Regions from separate parts of the Streptomyces sp. NBC_00647 genome, predicted to be linked through region 2. Evidence: riboswitches for the same ligand, from Rfam matches in the RefSeq annotation. Region 2 holds a riboswitch; the other holds the start of a gene.

Region 1 (4,205 bases), 6.5 Mb from region 2:
TGGACCGGCTCGGCACCGTCGCGGGCCGCGCCGACGAACTGTGCCGGTACGCCGTCCTGTTCGGCGACCCGCAGCTCGCCCTGACCGCCGTGCAGCGCGTTCTCGACGTCACCGCGGAGGAGGTCCAGGAGGTCGCCAAGGCCCGCCTGCGCCCCGACAACCGCGCGGTGCTCGTCTACGAGCCGACCGCACCCGAACCGACCGACGCCGCTGACGAGACCGACGAGGAGGCGGCGAAGTGACCGAGCTCGCCACCATGGACTTCCATCCGCAGCCCCAGGCCGGCAGCCCCAAGCCGTGGGCCTTTCCCGCCCCCGAGCGCGGCACCCTGGACAACGGCCTGACCGTGCTGCGCTGCCATCGCCCCGGCCAGCAGGTCGTCGCCGTCGAGGTGATCCTCGCCGCGCCGCTGGAGGCCGAGCCCACGGGCCTGGACGGCATCGCCACGATCATGGCGCGTGCGTTCTCCGAGGGCACCGACAAGCACTCGGCCGAGGACTTCGCCGCCGAGCTCGAGCGCTGCGGCGCCACGCTCGACGCGCACGCCGACCACCCCGGCGTACGCCTGTCCCTCGAAGTGCCCGTCTCGCGCCTGGCCAAGGCGCTCGGCCTGCTCAGTGACGCCCTGCGGGCACCGGCGTTCGCGGACAGCGAGGTCGAGCGGCTGGTGCGCAACCGGCTCGACGAGATCCCGCACGAGACGGCCAACCCGGCCCGTCGTGCGGCCAAGGAGCTCTCCAAGGAGCTGTTCCCGGCGAGCGCGCGCATGTCGCGCCCGCGCCAGGGCACCGAGGAGACCGTCCAGAAGATCGACTCGGCGGCCGTACGCGCCTTCTACGAGAAGCACGTGCGCCCCGCGACGGCCACCGCCGTCGTGGTCGGCGACCTGACCGGCGTCGACCTCGACGAACTGCTGGGCGACACGCTCGGCTCCTGGACCGGTTCGTCCGCCGAGCCGCGTCCCGTGCCGCCGGTGAACGCCGACGACACCGGCCGCGTGATCATCGTCGACCGCCCGGGCGCCGTCCAGACGCAGTTGCTCATCGGCCGTGTCGGCGCCGACCGGCACGACCGCGTGTGGCCCGCCCAGGTGCTCGGCACGTACTGCCTCGGCGGCACCCTCACCTCGCGCCTCGACCGAGTCCTGCGCGAGGAGAAGGGCTACACCTACGGTGTGCGGGCGTTCGGTCAGGTCCTGCGCGCCGCGCCGGACGGCACGGGCGTCGCGATGCTCGCCATCAGCGGCTCCGTGGACACCCCGAACACCGGTCCGGCGCTCGACGACCTGTGGAAGGTGCTGCGCACCCTCGCGGCCGAGGGGCTGACCGACGCCGAGCGGGACATCGCCGTGCAGAACCTGGTGGGCGTGGCGCCCCTCAAGTTCGAGACGGCGGGGGCTGTCGCGAGCACGCTCGCCGACCAGGTCGAGCAGTACCTGCCGGACGACTACCAGTCGACGCTCTATCAGCAACTGGCCGCCACCGGCACCGTGGAGGCCACCGCGGCCGCCGTGAGCGCGTTCCCGACGGACCGTCTGGTGACTGTCCTGGTCGGCGACGCGGCGCAGATCGAGGAGCCCGTCAAGGCTCTCGGAATCGGTGAAGTCAGCGTGGTGGCCGCCGAGTAGAGCCCGCGCGACGAGGGGGCCCTGGTGACTGAAGAGTCACCAGGGCCCTCTTTTACCCGGACGCCGTCCCCGAGATGTCCGTATTGGTATGGAGGTTGCCCTTCTGCCCTGTGGGATGCGCTACAAAAACCGTGATCTGTTTGTTGTTCGAACGACACCCCGTTTAGCGTCTGTCCGACTGTTCGTCAGGCAGTGCGCCGCGCCCGCGGCACCGGACAGTCATCGCCGAGTCCCCGCGTGGCGCGAGCCATGGGGAGCCGGGGACCCACACGTAGTCCCTGGGGTGAATCGGACGCCCTCCCTGAGGGGGTCCGTAGGAGACCTTCCTGCTCCGAACCCGTCAGCTAACCCGGTAGGCGAGAGGGAAGGAAAGGACCAGCCCCTACATGGCGTTCACCTGTGGCACCGGGAAGCATCGTCGTCCGAACCGGGTGCACAGCACGACCACGAGCGCCGTCGGCGTCGCGGCACTGACCACCACCGGTGTCATCGGAACCCTGGCCGCCCCCGCCTTCGCCGCGGAATCCTCCGTCGAGCAGACCGGGCTGACCCAGGCCATCACCATCGGCGACTCGGTCGCCGACCAGATCGACGCCCAGGCCTTCGCGCAGCAGCGCGCCGCGGACGAGGCCGCCGCGCGGAAGCTGGCCGAGCAGACCGCCCGCAAGCACGCCGCCGAGCAGGCCGCGAAGGCTCGCGAGGACAAGGAGCGCGCCGCCCGCGCGGCCGAGCGCAAGCGCCTGAACACCTTCGTCATGCCGATCACCGGTTCGTACGTCTCCACCGGCTACCAGGCCAGCAGCAGCCTCTGGTCCTCCGGCAGCCACACCGGCGTCGACTTCCACGCCGCGTCCGGCACCTCGGTCCACGCCGTCGGCTCCGGCACGGTCGTCACGGCCGGCTGGGGTGGCGCCTACGGCAATCAAGTCGTGATCAAGATGCACGACGGCACGTACACCATGTACGGCCACCTCTCGTCCATCGGCGTGTCCGTCGGCCAGACGGTCACTCCGGGGCAGCAGATCGCTCTCTCCGGGGACACCGGCAACACCACCGGACCGCACCTTCACTTCGAGGCCCGCACGACCGCCGAGTACGGCTCGGACATGGACCCGGTCGCGTACCTGCGTTCGCACGGCGTCAACGTCTGACGACCGCTTCGCCGCTTCTCCACCGCTTTCGATGCCCCGGCTCACCGAGCCGGGGCATCATCGTTTCCGGAGGCCGTCTGTCCAAAAAATATCCATGGATTCAGGCCTGCCATCGGAAATTCCGGCTTCCTGCAATAGAGTCACTGAACAAGCGTCAATCGATGGCGTTTCGCGGGGATTAAAGCGGAGGTCCGGTCATGCGTATTCCGGCGCACTCGGTATGCACGGCGATCCGTGACGACATTGTCGCGGGTGTCTACGAGCGTGGCGGCCGGCTGACCGAGGAACTGCTCGCGCGGCGCTACGGCGTCTCGCGCGTCCCCGTGCGCGAGGCTCTGCGCACGCTGGAGGCCGAGGGCTTCGTGGTCACCCGCCGGCACGCGGGCGCGTGCGTCGCGGAACCCACCGAGCAGGAGGCGGCGGACCTCCTGGAGATGCGCATGCTGCTGGAGCCGCTGGGTGCCGCGCGGGCCGCCCAGCGGCGCACGGAGGCCCACCTCAAGGTGCTCCGGGGCCTGGTCAGGCTGGGGCAGGAGCGTTCCAGGAGGGGCCACAGCGAGGATCTGCGCTCCCTGGGCGGCTGGTTCCACGAGACGCTCGCACAGGCGTCCGGCAGCCCGGCGCTGACCTCCACGCTCGCCCAGCTGCGACACAAGATCGCCTGGATGTACTCGGTGGAGGCGCCGGCCAACCCCGCGGAGTCCTGGGCGGAGCACGGCGGCATCGTGGACGCGGTCGCCCGCGGCGACAGTGAGCGGGCTCGCGCGATCACGGCCCTGCACGCCGAACGTGCGACGTCCGCGCACCGGCTCCGCTTTCCTGGGGGCGGAGATCGGCCAGAGCGTGTGAGAACTTCGCAACATCCCGTAAACATGACGGGCCCGCGTCATTAACACGGGCGCCGTATACAAAGAGGGATATTCGGCAGGGGCCTATTTCTGATGCCCTTTTGTTCGCGTGCCAGGAATTCAGGCGCGCGCTATTCTCGTGGCCGCACGGCGCGGGTCGCTCGTGCCACCGGAGAATTCCTGAACGAGGTACGGAAAACGGCCGAGCCGCGCCACCCGGAGATGAGGGGTGGCGCGGCTCGGCCGTACGTGTCCTGGGTGCCTTGTGGGCTCAGACGGTCTCGGGGAGCTCGTCGAGCCCCTCGGCGACGAGCCTCGCCAGGCGGTCGAGAGCGGCGTCCGCGCCCTCGGCGTCCGACGCGAGGACGATCTCCTCGCCGCCCTGGGCTCCCAGGCCGAGGACCGCGAGCATGGAGGCCGCGTTGACGGGGTTGCCGTCGGCCTTGGCGATCGTCACGGGGATGCCGGAGGCCGTGGTGGCCCGGACGAAGATGGAGGCGGGGCGGGCGTGGAGGCCCTCGTTCCAGCCGACGTTGACGCGGCGCTCAGCCATGTGATGCTGCCCTTCGGGTGTTCCGG
Region 2 (4,205 bases):
GCGCGCCGTGACGCGAGCGCTGCCGGACGAGGACGTGTTCGTCGGGCAGGTGCGCTACCGCCACCGGGGGTGGAACGGTGCGGACGCCGACCCGGTCGCCGATGTCCGGCAGGCGCTCGCCGAACTCGCCGATCTGGTGGGGGAGGTGCCGGTGGTGCTCGTGGGCCACTCGATGGGCGGTCGCGCCGCCCTGCGCGCCGCGGCCGCGCCACAGGTCCGGGCCGTGGTGGCCCTCGCACCCTGGTGCCCGGAGGGTGAGCCGGTGGCCCACCTCCGGGACAAGCGTGTGATCGTTCTGCACGGAGACCGGGACCGGGTCACCGATCCCGCGGCGTCGTTCGCCCTCGTCCGCCGTGCCGACGAGGCGGGCTGCGCCGCGAGCGCCGTTCGGGTCGAGGGCGGTGACCACGCGATGCTCCGACGCGCGCGCACCTGGCACCGGGCGACGGGCTCCACGGTCGCCGGGCTGCTGTCCCGGGCCGACGGTGGGCTCGGACCCCTTCTCGCCGAGTGGCCCGGCGGTGAACCCGGGGTTCTCTAGGATCCTGTCCGGCCGATCACGGGGGAGGAGACCGACCGCGCCCGTGTCTCCGCCGCGATCGACCGGACAGGGCCCTAGAGGCCGGTCGAGTCCAGCCGGTCGTCGGGGTCCGGGCCGGTGGAGAAGCCGCGGCGCGGGCCGGCCGCAAGTCGTGCGGCGGAGGCGGGAAGCGGCGTACCTGTCGACGGATCCCAGCTGAGGATCCATTCGAAGTCGCGTTGCAGCCGACGGGCTTCGCTCCGGACGAGCGTCGGTATGTCGCCGCGTTCGGAGATCAGTTGGGCATAGATCGGCGCATCGTGCACGTGGGATCCTCGACTCGCTCGCGTGGTCTTCCGTGCCTCGAAGGTAGGGCCGGGACGCGGTCGCAGCGGTGATCCGGCCAGCTCGGCCACAACCGGTCACGGTGTGACCATCGGACGCCGCCGATGTCGAACGAGGCGTCAGGGAACGCCAGTTCCGTACGCACTTCCGAAAGCCCCGGGACCACGGGCCCGGGTCCGCGGGACGCACGAGCGGCGGGGTGGAAGGGGCTGGACCAGGGCGGCTGGACAGGACCGGAGTTCCGAGCGCCCTCAACGGGGTTGCTCCGCCGCCGTTCTGAGCACGCCGTGTGCCCTCACCGTCGCCCTTCGAGGTCGTGCGATGAAGGTCACGAAAACGTATCGGACATCTGGGACGTGGATCTTCACATGGGGTGCACAACATGGCTAAGTTGGCGACCAGGTCGCCCGACTCCCTCCGGCGAAGCTCGCCGGGCGGCGCGGCCTCCGCCGAGTCCTGGCTGTCCCCGTGGCAGCTGGAGCCGGGGACCCACCGAACTTGGGGTGAATCGGCCCAACCGCCTTACGGGGCAAGGGTCGTAGGGCATACCTTCCGGAACCGTCCGCCCGAACCCGACAGCTAACCCGGTAGGCGGATGACGGAAGGAGTGCCACTCCCATGGCGCCGGAACGCACCCCGCCCACCTCGGGCACCAACCTGCCGAGCGTGCGGGACGCCGCCGTCGCGGCGATGGCCGTGTCGCGCGAGTCGACGCTCGCCCCGACCACGAACGCCCAGCCGCCCGCCGGGCGTGCGGAGCCCACCCGGGAAGAAGTCCGCCAGCGGCTTTCGTCGCTGTACGACCAGGCGGAGAACGCCACCGGCAACTTCAACGCGACCCGGGCCCTGGCGAACCTCTCCCGCAAGCCCGACCGGCGAGCCGCCGGCCAGGGGCGCGCGGACGTCGATCCCGCCCAGGCCGATCTGATGCGGCAGTGGTTCGACGGGGCGCGCTCCCGGCTCGGACCCTCGGTCCCGGCCGTACTTCCGGCCGACAGGCAGCCCGACCGCGGTCAGGCAGCCGCCCGCCCGGCGCAGGGTGCGAGACGTCCGGTGGATGGTCCGACGACGTATCAGGTGGAGCAAGCCGGCCGCCCTGTGGCCGAGTTGACGGCGGCTCCGGCACGGGAGCTGACCGCGGGTCCGACTCCGGAACTGACCGCGCGCCCCGTCCTGGAACTGACAGCGGGTCCGGCGGCCGAGCTGACGGCCGGGAGCGCCCCGGCGGCAGCGGGACCCGGGGCGGCGGTCCGTGCGGCGCTGCCGGCGGCAGCCGCTCCGGACGCCGCGTCGCAGCTGTCCCCGCTCCAGGTCAAGAAGGACCGTGCCCGGCGCCAGCTGGCCGCCGCGCAGGCTCTGCTGTCGAGGCACGCCGCGCGGCAGAGCATGCCGGTCGTGCAGGCCCCGGCGATGGAGTACCGGCCGGTGGCGGAGGAGCCCCGGCTCACCTCGTTCGAGTCGGCACCGTTGCCCACCCCGTTCCCATCGGCACCGCTGCCCACCTCGTTCGAGTCGGCCCCCCTGTCCGCTTCGTTCGCGTCGGCACCGCTGCCGACGTCGTTCGAGTCGGCGCCCCTGCCCGCCTCGTTCGAGGCGGCGCCAGTGCCCACCCAGTTCCAGTCGGCGTCGTTGCCGATCGCGTTCGAGTCGGCGCCCGTGCCCACGTCCTTCGCGTCGGCACCGCTGCCGACGTCGTTCGAGTCGGCCCCCCTGCCCGCCTCGTTCGAGGCGGCGCCAGTGCCCACCCAGTTCCAGTCGGCGTCGTTGCCGATCGCGTTCGAGCCGGCGCCCGTGCCCACGTCCTTCGCGCCGGCGCCCCTGCCCACGTACTTCGAGCCGGCCCCCATGCCGGCTTCGTTCGCGTCGACGTCCCCGCCCGTCGACGCGGGGTGGCGGCAGGCGTGGCCGGCCGGAAGCGACCAGTCGTGGCCCGCGGCCCCTGCGCCCGTCACTCCGACTCCGGGGTTCGACATCGACAGCCTCACGCGTGCCGGCGCCGGAGCAGGAGCCGGCACCGGTGCCGCTCCCGCCGTCGCACCGGTCGTCGCACCGGTCGTCGGCTACGACACCAGGGCCGCGGAGGCGGTCGCCTTCGCCCGTGCGCAGGTCGGCAGGCCGTGCGTGTGGGGCGCGTCCGGACCCGGCTCGTACGACCCCTCCGGTCTCACCCAGGCGGCCTGGAAGAGTGCCGGGGTGCTGCTTCCCCGCTCGACGCAGGACCAGGCCAGGGTCGGGCCCGCGATCGCCCTCACCGGTATCCAGCCCGGTGACCTGGTCTTCTTCCACGCCAACGTGAGCCATGTCGGCCTCTGTATCGGTGGCGGCATGATGATCCATGCCCCGAGTCCCGGTGCGCGGATCGCCGAGGAGTCGATCCACTACGCCGGGCAGGGGGCGATCCACAGCGTCGTCCGTCCGGCCTGAGACAGGCCCGGACCTCCGGAGGAACGTCGTGGTGGCGGGCGCTGTCAGAATTCCCGGTCGATCCCCGTGACGGCGGCCGGCCCCAGCGGGGCGTCGTCCTCCGACAGGCCGCTGTCGCGGAGTGCGCCGGAGACGAGCCGGACGGCCTCGGCCTCGGCGCTTCTCTGGTTCGCCGCCTCGACCTCGAGCCGGACGGAGAACGTGCGGTTCTCGTCGACGGTCAGCAGGCTCAGCTCTTCGGTCTCGCCCAGGTCCGTGTTCTGGGGGTCCTGAGGGCGAAGCCTGCGTTCCACGTCGGCACGGGACGCGTCCGAGAGGCCGTGGACGAATGTCCCGGGAACGGTGATGACGTAGGTGGTCACAGGAACTCCTTGCGTGGGTGCCCCGCGGGCCTGAAGTGCGGTCGGCTGTGTGATCGCCCGTCTACCCCGCATTGTGCCGGGCACCCGGAGCTTCTTCGCGTCGGGCGGCGCCTGCCGCGTGGTGATCGGGTGGCGATACGGTCGCCCCATGGCTGATGCTCGGTTGACCACCGCCTCTTTTCTCGTGCTCGGCATCATCGACAAGTTGGGCGAGGCCAGCGCGTACGACGTCAAGGTGGAGGCGGCCCGTACGGTCGCGCCCTTCTGGTCGGTGCCGCACGCACAGGTGTACGCGCAGTGCGACCGCCTCCTCGAGGGCGGGCTGTTGTCGCAGGTGCGACAGGAGAGCGGCCGCAACCGCAGGGTGCTGACGCTGACGGACCAGGGCAGGGCGGCCCTCCAGGGGTGGCTCGACGACCCCGCCTTCGTCCCGGTGGAGGCGCGGGAACGCGGCATTCTCAAGTTGTGGTTCGGTGGCCGGCCCGAACTGCTCGGTCCCGTACAGCTCGACGAGCACGGTCGGACCCTGGACGACTACGAGGAACTCGCATCGA

Evidence for each region. Region 2 has a riboswitch for cyclic di-AMP ahead of OG788_RS04410 (NlpC/P60 family protein). Riboswitches for the same ligand answer to the same signal wherever they lie in the genome.
Region 1: it holds a riboswitch for cyclic di-AMP, as region 2 does, so the genes downstream of both, OG788_RS32855 (M23 family metallopeptidase) here and OG788_RS04410 (NlpC/P60 family protein) in region 2, are expected to answer to the same signal.

The regions. Positions count from the first base shown of each region.
Region 1 covers NZ_CP109040.1:7,468,792-7,472,996, forward strand. The annotation lists gene OG788_RS32845 (pitrilysin family protein) at 1-242, shown strand, start outside; gene OG788_RS32850 (M16 family metallopeptidase) at 239-1,627, shown strand; cyclic di-AMP (ydaO/yuaA leader) riboswitch at 1,841-2,001, shown strand; gene OG788_RS32855 (M23 family metallopeptidase) at 2,014-2,778, shown strand; gene OG788_RS32860 (GntR family transcriptional regulator) at 2,976-3,671, shown strand; gene OG788_RS32865 (HPr family phosphocarrier protein) at 3,898-4,179, opposite strand.
Region 2 covers NZ_CP109040.1:1,007,163-1,011,367, reverse strand. The annotation lists gene OG788_RS04420 (alpha/beta hydrolase) at 1-541, shown strand, start outside; gene OG788_RS04415 (hypothetical protein) at 616-846, opposite strand; cyclic di-AMP (ydaO/yuaA leader) riboswitch at 1,303-1,475, shown strand; gene OG788_RS04410 (NlpC/P60 family protein) at 1,484-3,289, shown strand; gene OG788_RS04405 (hypothetical protein) at 3,334-3,651, opposite strand; gene OG788_RS04400 (PadR family transcriptional regulator) at 3,800-4,205, shown strand, end outside.